One region of the Mesorhizobium sp. NZP2234 genome, then DNA from elsewhere that is predicted to be linked to it. Evidence: riboswitches for the same ligand, from Rfam matches in the RefSeq annotation. Region 1 holds a riboswitch; each other region holds the start of a gene.
What was found. A riboswitch is a leader RNA that binds a small molecule or an ion and turns the genes downstream of it on or off. The one in region 1 is predicted to bind cobalamin.
Positions count from the first base shown of each region.

Region 2: it holds a riboswitch for cobalamin, as region 1 does, so the genes downstream of both, metE (5-methyltetrahydropteroyltriglutamate--homocysteine S-methyltransferase) here and EB230_RS23815 (DUF1636 family protein) in region 1, are expected to answer to the same signal.
Region 3: it holds a riboswitch for cobalamin, as region 1 does, so the genes downstream of both, EB230_RS02010 (aromatic ring-hydroxylating dioxygenase subunit alpha) here and EB230_RS23815 (DUF1636 family protein) in region 1, are expected to answer to the same signal.
Region 4: it holds a riboswitch for cobalamin, as region 1 does, so the genes downstream of both, EB230_RS17555 (DUF1636 family protein) here and EB230_RS23815 (DUF1636 family protein) in region 1, are expected to answer to the same signal.

Region 1 covers NZ_CP033364.1:4,808,670-4,810,862, reverse strand. Annotated here, with positions in the region: gene EB230_RS23820 (AraC family transcriptional regulator) at 1-521, opposite strand, end outside; cobalamin riboswitch at 780-985, shown strand; gene EB230_RS23815 (DUF1636 family protein) at 1,075-1,488, shown strand; gene EB230_RS23810 (ABC transporter ATP-binding protein) at 1,469-2,193, shown strand, end outside.
Region 2 covers NZ_CP033364.1:6,388,438-6,390,630, forward strand. Annotated here, with positions in the region: gene EB230_RS30825 (cytochrome P450) at 1-542, shown strand, start outside; partial or broken gene EB230_RS30830 (cytochrome) at 548-802, shown strand; cobalamin riboswitch at 1,078-1,278, shown strand; partial or broken gene metE (5-methyltetrahydropteroyltriglutamate--homocysteine S-methyltransferase) at 1,370-2,193, shown strand, end outside.
Region 3 covers NZ_CP033364.1:446,524-448,716, forward strand. Annotated here, with positions in the region: gene EB230_RS01995 (DUF680 domain-containing protein) at 38-241, opposite strand; gene EB230_RS02000 (DUF680 domain-containing protein) at 313-513, opposite strand; gene EB230_RS02005 (hypothetical protein) at 829-981, opposite strand; cobalamin riboswitch at 1,008-1,209, shown strand; gene EB230_RS02010 (aromatic ring-hydroxylating dioxygenase subunit alpha) at 1,325-2,193, shown strand, end outside.
Region 4 covers NZ_CP033364.1:3,550,116-3,552,308, forward strand. Annotated here, with positions in the region: gene cobW (cobalamin biosynthesis protein CobW) at 1-698, opposite strand, end outside; gene EB230_RS17555 (DUF1636 family protein) at 701-1,129, opposite strand; cobalamin riboswitch at 1,169-1,374, opposite strand; gene EB230_RS17560 (winged helix-turn-helix domain-containing protein) at 1,404-2,193, opposite strand, start outside.

The sequences.
Region 1 (2,193 bases):
ACGTCGCCGGTCTCGCCAGGAATGTTGCCGATATAGGGGCCGAAGCGTTGCCACTGCATCGGAATGGCGGCGCTGGTTTCACAGTTGTAGCGTTCGCCGAGCCCAGCGATCAGCAACGGCCGGCTGGTCTCGAAGCGCGGTGGTTCGAGGGCGGAAAGAAAGGATTGGTCCATCAGGATCGGCTCCACGAGGTCGAGGGTGTTGGTCGAGCCTTGCGCGCGCACCATCTCCGGCGTGGTGCCGAACTGGTCGCGGAAGGCGCGGGTGAAAGCCTCATGCGAGCTGTAGCCGGCATCGAGCGCCACCGATAGGATGTCGGGCGCTCCGCCGGCCAGCCGGCGCGCCGCCTCGGTCAGCCTGCGCGCGCGCATGTAGCCCATGACCGAGCGGCCGGTGGCGGCGCCGAAGGCGCGCGTCACATGAAAGCGCGACACGCCGCTGCTTTGGGCGACATCGTCGAGCGAGATCGCCTCCGGCAGATGGCTCTCGACGAACCATAGCGCTTTCTCGGTCGGGTTCATGGCTCCTCGCATTGAGGGGATCATCTTGCCACCTTCGCGCGCGGCAGTTTGATCGGAATTGCGCTCGCCGCGCAATCCGGACGGCAACGCTCCGCAGCCAACAGCATCTGGCTCGCCGGCTTCTTCCGGCAGCAAGCTCTCACTTGACGCCGCCGCGCGCTATCGTCTAAGACGTAATGTAATTACATAACATATTCGAGCGCCGCGGCGGGATCGACAATGCACCGAGAAATCCGTTGCGAAGCAATTGGGGGAAAACTACGATCGAGTGGTGATGGTCCCCGAGTCGAAAGGCGAGGGGTGAAAAGGGAACACGGTGAGACCCAAGAGGTCGAAGCCGTGGCTGCCCCCGCAACTGTAAGCGGTGAGCAAGATCCGAAATGCCACTGGCCGGCAAGGCTGGGAAGGCAGGATTGCGCAAGGACCCGCGAGCCAGGAGACCTGCCATCACCAAGTTGACCGGACGGGGTGTGCCGGGAGGAAACGTGGACGTCGGTCTTGTCGGCCGGCTCGCCAACATCCTTCCGTCGCCAGTTTTGGAAAGTGACGGAAGTTGGACGGCGCCATCGATCACCGCATCATCGTGTGCACGCTTTGCCGTGATGTTCCGACCGGCATCAGGTCGGGCGAAAGCCTATGCGCCGATTTGCGCTCCCGGCTCTCGGCCCACGATGAACCCGCCGTGGCGCATGGCTTCACGATCGAAGGCGTCGAATGCATGGCGGGCTGCGCACGGCCGTTGACGGTAGCCTTCCAGGCTCCGGGCAAGGCCACCTATCTTTTCGGCTCCGTCGATGCCGAGGCCGATGTTGGCGATCTTGTGCGATTTGCCAGGCTTTACGCCTCGCTTGCCGACGGCTGGTGCAATTCCGGACAACGTCCGCCGCGACTGGCCGGCAAGACGCTGGCTCGCATCCCGGCGCCGGGCAAGCTGGGGGGGATAGTCGATGACAATGCCACTTCTTGAAGCGCGCGACCTGGGTGCCGTGGCGAATGGCCGGAATCTGGTCCATGCGGTCAGCCTCTCCATCGCCACCGGCGATCGTCTCGCCATCATCGGCCCCAATGGCGCCGGCAAGACGACGCTGCTGCGCATGCTGTCGGGCATGCTCAGGCCAAGTTCGGGCGAGGTGAAGCTTGGCGGGCGACGCCTGGACAGAATCTCGACAGCCGAGCGGGCCCTGCACATGGCCGTCGTCGGCCAGACCGACCAGCCGGATCCGCGGCTGGCGGTGATCGACTATGTCGAACTCGGCCGCGTTCCGCATGCCGGCCTGAGGCGCAGGAGCGAGGAGCGCGACATCGTCGTCGATGCCTTGCGCCGGACTGGGCTTCTACCGCTGCTTGGCCGCACGATCGGCTCGCTGTCCGGCGGGGAGCGCCAACGCGCCCAGCTGGCGCGCGCCATCGCGCAGGAACCGAAGGTGTTGTTCCTCGACGAGCCGACCAACCATCTCGACCCGCGTGCTCGCGGCGAGCTTCTCGAACTCGTCGCCGGCTTCGGCATGACGGTGATCGCGGTGCTTCACGACCTGGCCCTGGTGGCGCCTTTCGCCACCAGGGTCGCGGTGATGAACGAAGCCCGGCTGCACGCGTTGGCCGCACCGCGCGAAGCGCTGACGCAACAGCTGATCCGCGAGATTTTCGGTGTCGACGTGTTTCGCCTGCGCCA
Region 2 (2,193 bases), 1.6 Mb from region 1:
AGCTGATCGACATGCTGTTCATGGTGCTCTCTGCGGGCTTCGTGACCACCGCCGGCGTCATCGGAAATGGCGTGCTGGCATTGCTGACGCATCCGCAGCAACTGCACCTGGTGCGCAGCGGCCAAGTTCCGTGGTCACAGGCGATCGAGGAGATCCTGCGCTGGGGCAGCTCAGCGGCCAATCTGCCGTTCCGCTATGCCACCCAGGACGTGGAGATCGACGGATGCATGGTCCGCCGCGGCGATGCCGTCCTGATGGCGTTCCATGCGGCGAACCGGGACGAAAAGGCCTTCGGTCCCGGCGCCGACAGGTTCGATGTCACCCGGCGGCACAACCCGCACCTGTCGTTCGGCGAGGGGCCGCATTCCTGCCTGGGCGCTGCGCTGGCGCGCCTGGAATTGCGCTGCGCCTTCCCCGCGCTGTTCGGGCGGCTGGAGGATCTGGCGCTGACCATCGCCGCGGAGGACGTCGTCTACATGCCGTCTTACATCATTCGCTGCCCGCAACGCCTGCCGGTCACCTTCCGCGCTTCCGTCGCTTAGCGAGTGCGGCATTCACCCCGGATTCGGTGATTCTCGGTTCGCCGGGATGGCTGGTCTCGCACGAGGGGGGCGAGCATGCCCGGTTACGCACGCTCGTGGCGCCGGCCTTCAGCAACCGCAGCGCGAAGCTGCTCGCGCAGCAGGTCGAGGCGATCGCCGCGCAATCGTTCGACACGCTGGCGGCCCAGCCCCAGCCCGCCGACCTGAGGCGCCACCTCTCCTTTCCGCTTCCGGCCATGGTCATCAGCGCGCTGATGGGCGAATGCGCAAGCACGCTGAGCGAAGCCGAGCGGGGAACAACTACCGGGATTCCGGGCGGACCGTGAAGACCTGGCCCGACTTTACGCCCTTGAGCCCGGCGACCTCGATCTGATCCGGCGTCGCCGATGGGGACCAGGACCTCTCCGAGCCTGCACTGATGAGAGGCCGGATCGTACGCGGCTTTGGGCGAAAGAGACCGATCAGCGCAAGGGCATCATTCGCATCATCACATAAACATCTCGTTATATGGTATTGACAAGGAGCGAAGCGGCTGTGATTGTGCGCATGTCGTGGTTCTCCGCGCGGCACTGCCGTAGCGGAGCTAAGAGGGAAGCCGGTGCGATGCCGGCGCTGCCCCCGCAACTGTTAGCGGCGAGCCAAGCCCATTGATGTCACTGAGGCGAACGGCCTCGGGAAGACGGGCAGAGGCTTTGACCCGCGAGCCAGGAGACCAGCCACGACGAACAACGTCCACGGGCGGGGTGTCTCGGTGGTCGCGGTAGCCCGGCTTCGTGCCGCCTACTCGCGCGTTCCTTGTCCCCACGCCCCAACCATCGGGGTATGGCATGACTGTCTCTCAACAAATTCCTGTGGCAACGCTCGGCGTGCCGCGTATCGGTCGACGGCGGGAACTGAAATTCGCGCTTGAAAGCTACTGGTCCGGAAAATCTCCCGCTGAGGACCTGCTCGCGACGGCGAAGGCCTACGCGAGGCTAGCTGGAGGGAGCAGCACGATCACGGCGTGTCGAAAATCCCGTCCAACGATTTCTCGCTTTACGACCATGTGCTCGACACCGTCACCATGGTCGGCGCCGTGCCGGCACGATACGCTTGGACTGACGGCGAGGTCCCACTCGATACCTATTTCGCCATGGCGCGCGGCAACCAAGGTCAGGCCGCGGATTGTGGACATGCCGGTGACAAGCATGCGGCCAACGGGCATGGCCTTGCCGCAATGGAAATGACCAAATGGCTCGACACCAACTATCACTACATTGTGCCGGAACTCACGGACGAGCAGACCTTTGCCCTCTCGTCGGCGAAACCGGTCGATCATTTCCTCGAGGCCAAGGTGCTCGGCATCCACACGCGCCCGGTCCTGCTTGGACCGGTTACGTTTCTCAAGTTGGCGAAGTCACCTGAGGAAGGTTTCAACCCTATCGCGCTCCTGCCACGGCTGCTGGCCGTCTACGAGGAGCTCCTGCGGAGGCTGAAGCTCGCGGGAGCCGATTGGGTACAGATCGATGAGCCGGCGCTCGTGCTGGATCTGATTCCCAACGAACGGGATGCGCTCCAATTCGCCTACTGCCGGCTGGCGAAAGCAGCACCCGAGTTGAAGATCATGGTCGCTACCTATTTCGGATCGCTGGGAGACAACCTCGAGACCGCG
Region 3 (2,193 bases), 2.4 Mb from region 1:
GGCGGCAGGCAAACCCGCCGCCCTGGAGAATCGGCTGTTAGTGGCCGAAGAGATTGCGGTCGGCACCCTGGACAGACGTCTGAGCAGCCGGTTCCGACTTCCTGATCGACGCGGTGTAAGAGGTGTCGGCCGAAGTGGCAGCGGGCTGGTTGGCGCCGTTGGAGCCGTAGTTGTCGCTGCCGGCGAAAGCGCTGCCGGAGATAGCCAGAACGGCGGCGGCAGCAAGGATCATCTTCTTCATTTCAAGTCTCCTGAATTCTTCGAGTTCCGCCAAGGCGGCGAGCCAGTGCCACCGCCTGCGGGAATCGACTGTTAGTTGTTGCCGAAGAGGTTGCGATCGGCACCCGTGACAGGCGCCTGGGCAGCCGGTTCCGACTTCTTGGTCGAAGCGGTGTACGAACCGTCGACGGCAGCAGTGGCTGCAGGCGCATTCGAACCATAGTGATCGCTACCAGCGAAGGCGCTGCCGGAAATGGCCAGAAGGGCGGCGGCAGTGAGAACAATCTTTTTCATTTTTGGTACTCCAGTATTTTTACGTCCGTCTAGCGGCGTGTCTTGGGATTAAAATCGCGTCGTTCGGACAGCCCCGATGTGGGAAAGCCTGATGGCCGTTTCCAATCACGAAGTTGTTCCGTGTGGACCAAGAGTCCACCACTTGAAATTGTACCAAAGCCTTCCGGATCAAAGATTTTTCTTTTTGATATCAATCGATTAGATAAAATCACCACCGCGATCACCTGATGTATCGGAGGCTCAGCGTTCACACCGTGCTGTACGCACCGTCAACAGAAACGAACCGTTCGGTTCGATTTTAGAATTTGCTAATAGTCACTTTTCGAAACCATTAACCTTTTCTGCTTCGATTCCGGGCGATTTTCGATAGCCGGCACCATCGTCACCGAGACGCGTTTCGTGCCCGCTGTTTCCGATCCGATCGCTGCGCAGGCGTGTCGCGCCACATGGATGCAATGTCGCTTTCATGCCGATGTCGCATTCGCTGTCGTGATTAGATCATGGCCATCTCAGGTGCCGCTTCGTGACGACGGGGCGGAGAATTGGGAAGCCGGTCAAAGTCCGGCGCTGCCCCCGCAACGGTGGTGGAGTTCAAGTCGCAACGGGAGACCACTGGGCGAAAGCCTGGGAAGGTGTCGCGACCGTCCGAAGGGACACTCCAGAGCCCGGAAACCAGCCCGAGATTTCTAAACTCGACTGATCGCGGTGGGCGGTCAAGAGGTGGATGGTGCATGACCGGCGCTTCGCCGGGACTGCATCCGATCCTTCCTCCATCACCACCATAGTCAGTCCTTAAACACGAGGACAGGACATGGATGCGCGTAACGATATGCTGAGGCTCTTGAACAGCCGCAGAGAGGGTTTCTCGCTGGAGCAGCCCTTCTACACCGACCCGGACTATTTCAAGCTCGACATGGAGCTGATCTGGTACCGCGACTGGCTTTTCATCGGCCATGATTGCGAATTGCCCAAGCCCGGCAGCTTCATCACCGTGCAGATCGGCGACTACCCGGTCGTGCTGGTGCGCGATCAGCAGGGCAAGATCAATGCCTTCCACAATTCCTGCCGCCATCGCGGCAGCAGGGTCTGCAACACGGACAAGGGCACGGCCGCCAAGCTGGTCTGTCCCTATCACCAGTGGACCTATGAGCTCGACGGTCGCCTGCTGTTTGCCCGCCAGATGGCCGACGGCTTCGACAAGAGCCAGTTCGGGCTGAAGCCGGTCGCCTGCGAAAGCGTCGCCGGTTACATCTTCATCTGCCTGGCGAAGGAGCCAGCCGACTTCGCGCCGATGCGGGCGATGATCGAACCCTATCTCAAGCCGCACCGGCTCAGCGAGGCAAAGATCGCCTTCGAGAGCACCATCGTCGAAAAGGGCAATTGGAAGCTCGTCTGGGAAAACAACCGCGAGTGCTATCACTGCGCGGGCAATCACCCGGAGCTGTGCAAAACCTTCCCGGAGGCACCGACCGTGACCGGCGTGCAAGGCGCCGACAGCGATCCGGAGATGCTGGCGCACTGGGCCAAATGCGAAGCGGCCGGCCTGCCGAGCAAGTTCCGCATCGACCCGGCGGGGCAATACCGCGCCACGCGGGCGCCGCTGCTGCGCGATGCGGTCAGCTACACGATGAACGGCAAGCGGGCGGTGAAGAAGAACCTCTCCGACAGCGTCTCGGCCGA
Region 4 (2,193 bases), 1.3 Mb from region 1:
AGCCCGAGCAGTATGGAAGGGTCGACCTTGCCGTGCGAGGTCGGCACGATCTTCACGGCGCGGGCGGAATGTTCGTTGACGATGGCGTTGGCCCGGGCCGAACCGGCGGCGTCCATCAGGTCGCTCTTCGACAGTATGATCAGGTCCGCGCAGGCGATCTGATCCTCGAACACTTCCTCGACCGGGTCGTCATGGTCGAGGCTCTCATCCCCGGCGCGCTGCGCTTGCAAGGCGTCCATGTCGTTGGCGACGCGGCCTTCGGCCAAAGCAGGGCCGTCGACCACGGCGATCACGCCATCGACCGTCACGCGGCTCTTCACCGTCGGCCACTGGAACGCCTGGACCAGCGGCTTGGGCAGAGCGAGGCCCGAGGTTTCGATCAGGATGTGGTCGACCTTCGGCGTCAGCGACAGGATCTGGTCCAGCGCCGGCACGAAGTCGTCTGCCACGGTGCAGCAGATGCAGCCATTGGCCAGTTCAACGATGTTCTCCTCGGGGCAGGTGTCGATGCCGCAGCCTTTCAGGATTTCGCCGTCGATGCCGATGTCGCCGAACTCGTTGACGATAATGGCAATGCGCTTGCCGCCGGCGTTTTCCAGGAGATGGCGGACCAGCGTCGTCTTGCCGGCGCCGAGGAAGCCGGTGACGACGGTGCAGGGGACGCGGGAGAGATTGCCGGTCGAATTTGGGGCGCTCATGATCAATCCTTCAACAGGTCGAGGGGAGGAATGCGGGCCACGAGGCCGCGCTTGAGGGAATCGGGCCGGCCACGCCATGGAATGAGGCCGTCCGTCGAGGTGGCGAAGAGTTTGGCGCCGGTGACGAGGTCGGCGCCGCTGGCCGCGGTCAGGTCGCCGAAGACATAGCTCCAGCAGCCGTCGCGCAGGATGGCGGCGCTCAGCCGGCGCTTGCAATTGCCGAGGCATTCGACGGTGCGGACGCGGATGTTGTCATCGGCCGCGGCATGGCGCGTGTCCTCGGCCAGCAGTTCGCCGGCGCGGGGATGGGCGTCCGAGCCGGCCTCGTCGCGACAGGAGGCGCAGACGATGACCGTGACGCCGGTCAAGGCTTCGCTGTCGGCGGACGAATTGTCCGCTGTACCAGCCGAAAAACTGCCGTTCTGGTCCAAAAAGCCGGGCTCCTTGCCCGGAAACCCGCCGGGCGATCGGATTCTCTTGTCACAGACGGCAGGTCTCCTGGCTCGCGGGTCATCGCCTTGGGTGCCGCCTTCCCAGGAATCCCCAGTGGCTTTCGGCCTAGGCTCTTCGCTTACAGTTGCGGGGACAGCCGCGGATTTGAGATCTTTCACCTCGCACCGCATTCCCTCTTAGCCCCTGCCGTTGCGGGCAAGGGACCGTCTGGACGGGATTTAGGCTTTTGCAGGCAGCGGTGTCAACGCGAGCTTACGACATGGCGATGTCGGCCAGCGCCGGGCCCAGATCGCCTGCCGGCGTCACGTCCATGCGTTCAAGGCCAAGCCAGCCCTGCATCTGCTTCAATTCCTCGAAGAGCTGCGCGGCGGTTTCAGGCGGGGCGCCGGGCTCGGGGTAGGCGGCATGGACGCGCAGGACGCTCGCCGGCCGGTCCGCCTTGAGGTCGACGCGCGCGACGATCCGGTCGCCGAGCAGGAAGGGGAGGACGTAATAGCCGTATTGGCGCTTTTCAGCCGGCGTGTAGATCTCGATGCGGTAGTGGAAGTCAAACAGCCGCTCCGAACGCGAGCGCTCGAAGACGACCGGGTCGAACGGCGCCAACAGCGCGCGGGCCTCGATTTTCCGGGGCAGGCGGGCGTCCTTGTGAAGGTAGGCCGGCTTGTCCCAGCCTTCGACGCGCACCGGCAGCAATTCGCCCAACTCGACCAGTTCCTCCAGCCGGCCCTTCATATCGGCCGGCGACAGCCGGAAATAGTCGCGCAGGTCGCCTGACGTCGCCACGCCATGGGCGCGGGCGGAAATGCGCAGCAATTCGCGATGCGCGTCCTCGGCCGGGGGCACCGGCAGATCGAGGATCGCCTGCGGCAGCACGCGCTCCGGCAAATCATAGAAGCGCTCGAAGCCGCGACGGTGCGCCGTGGTGATGCGCCCGGCCCAGAACAGCCATTCGAAGGCGTGCTTGGCATGGCTCCAGCCCCACCAGCCGCCCGAACCTTTCTGGCCTTCGAGCGCCGAAGCGGCGATCGGGCCGCGCTCGACG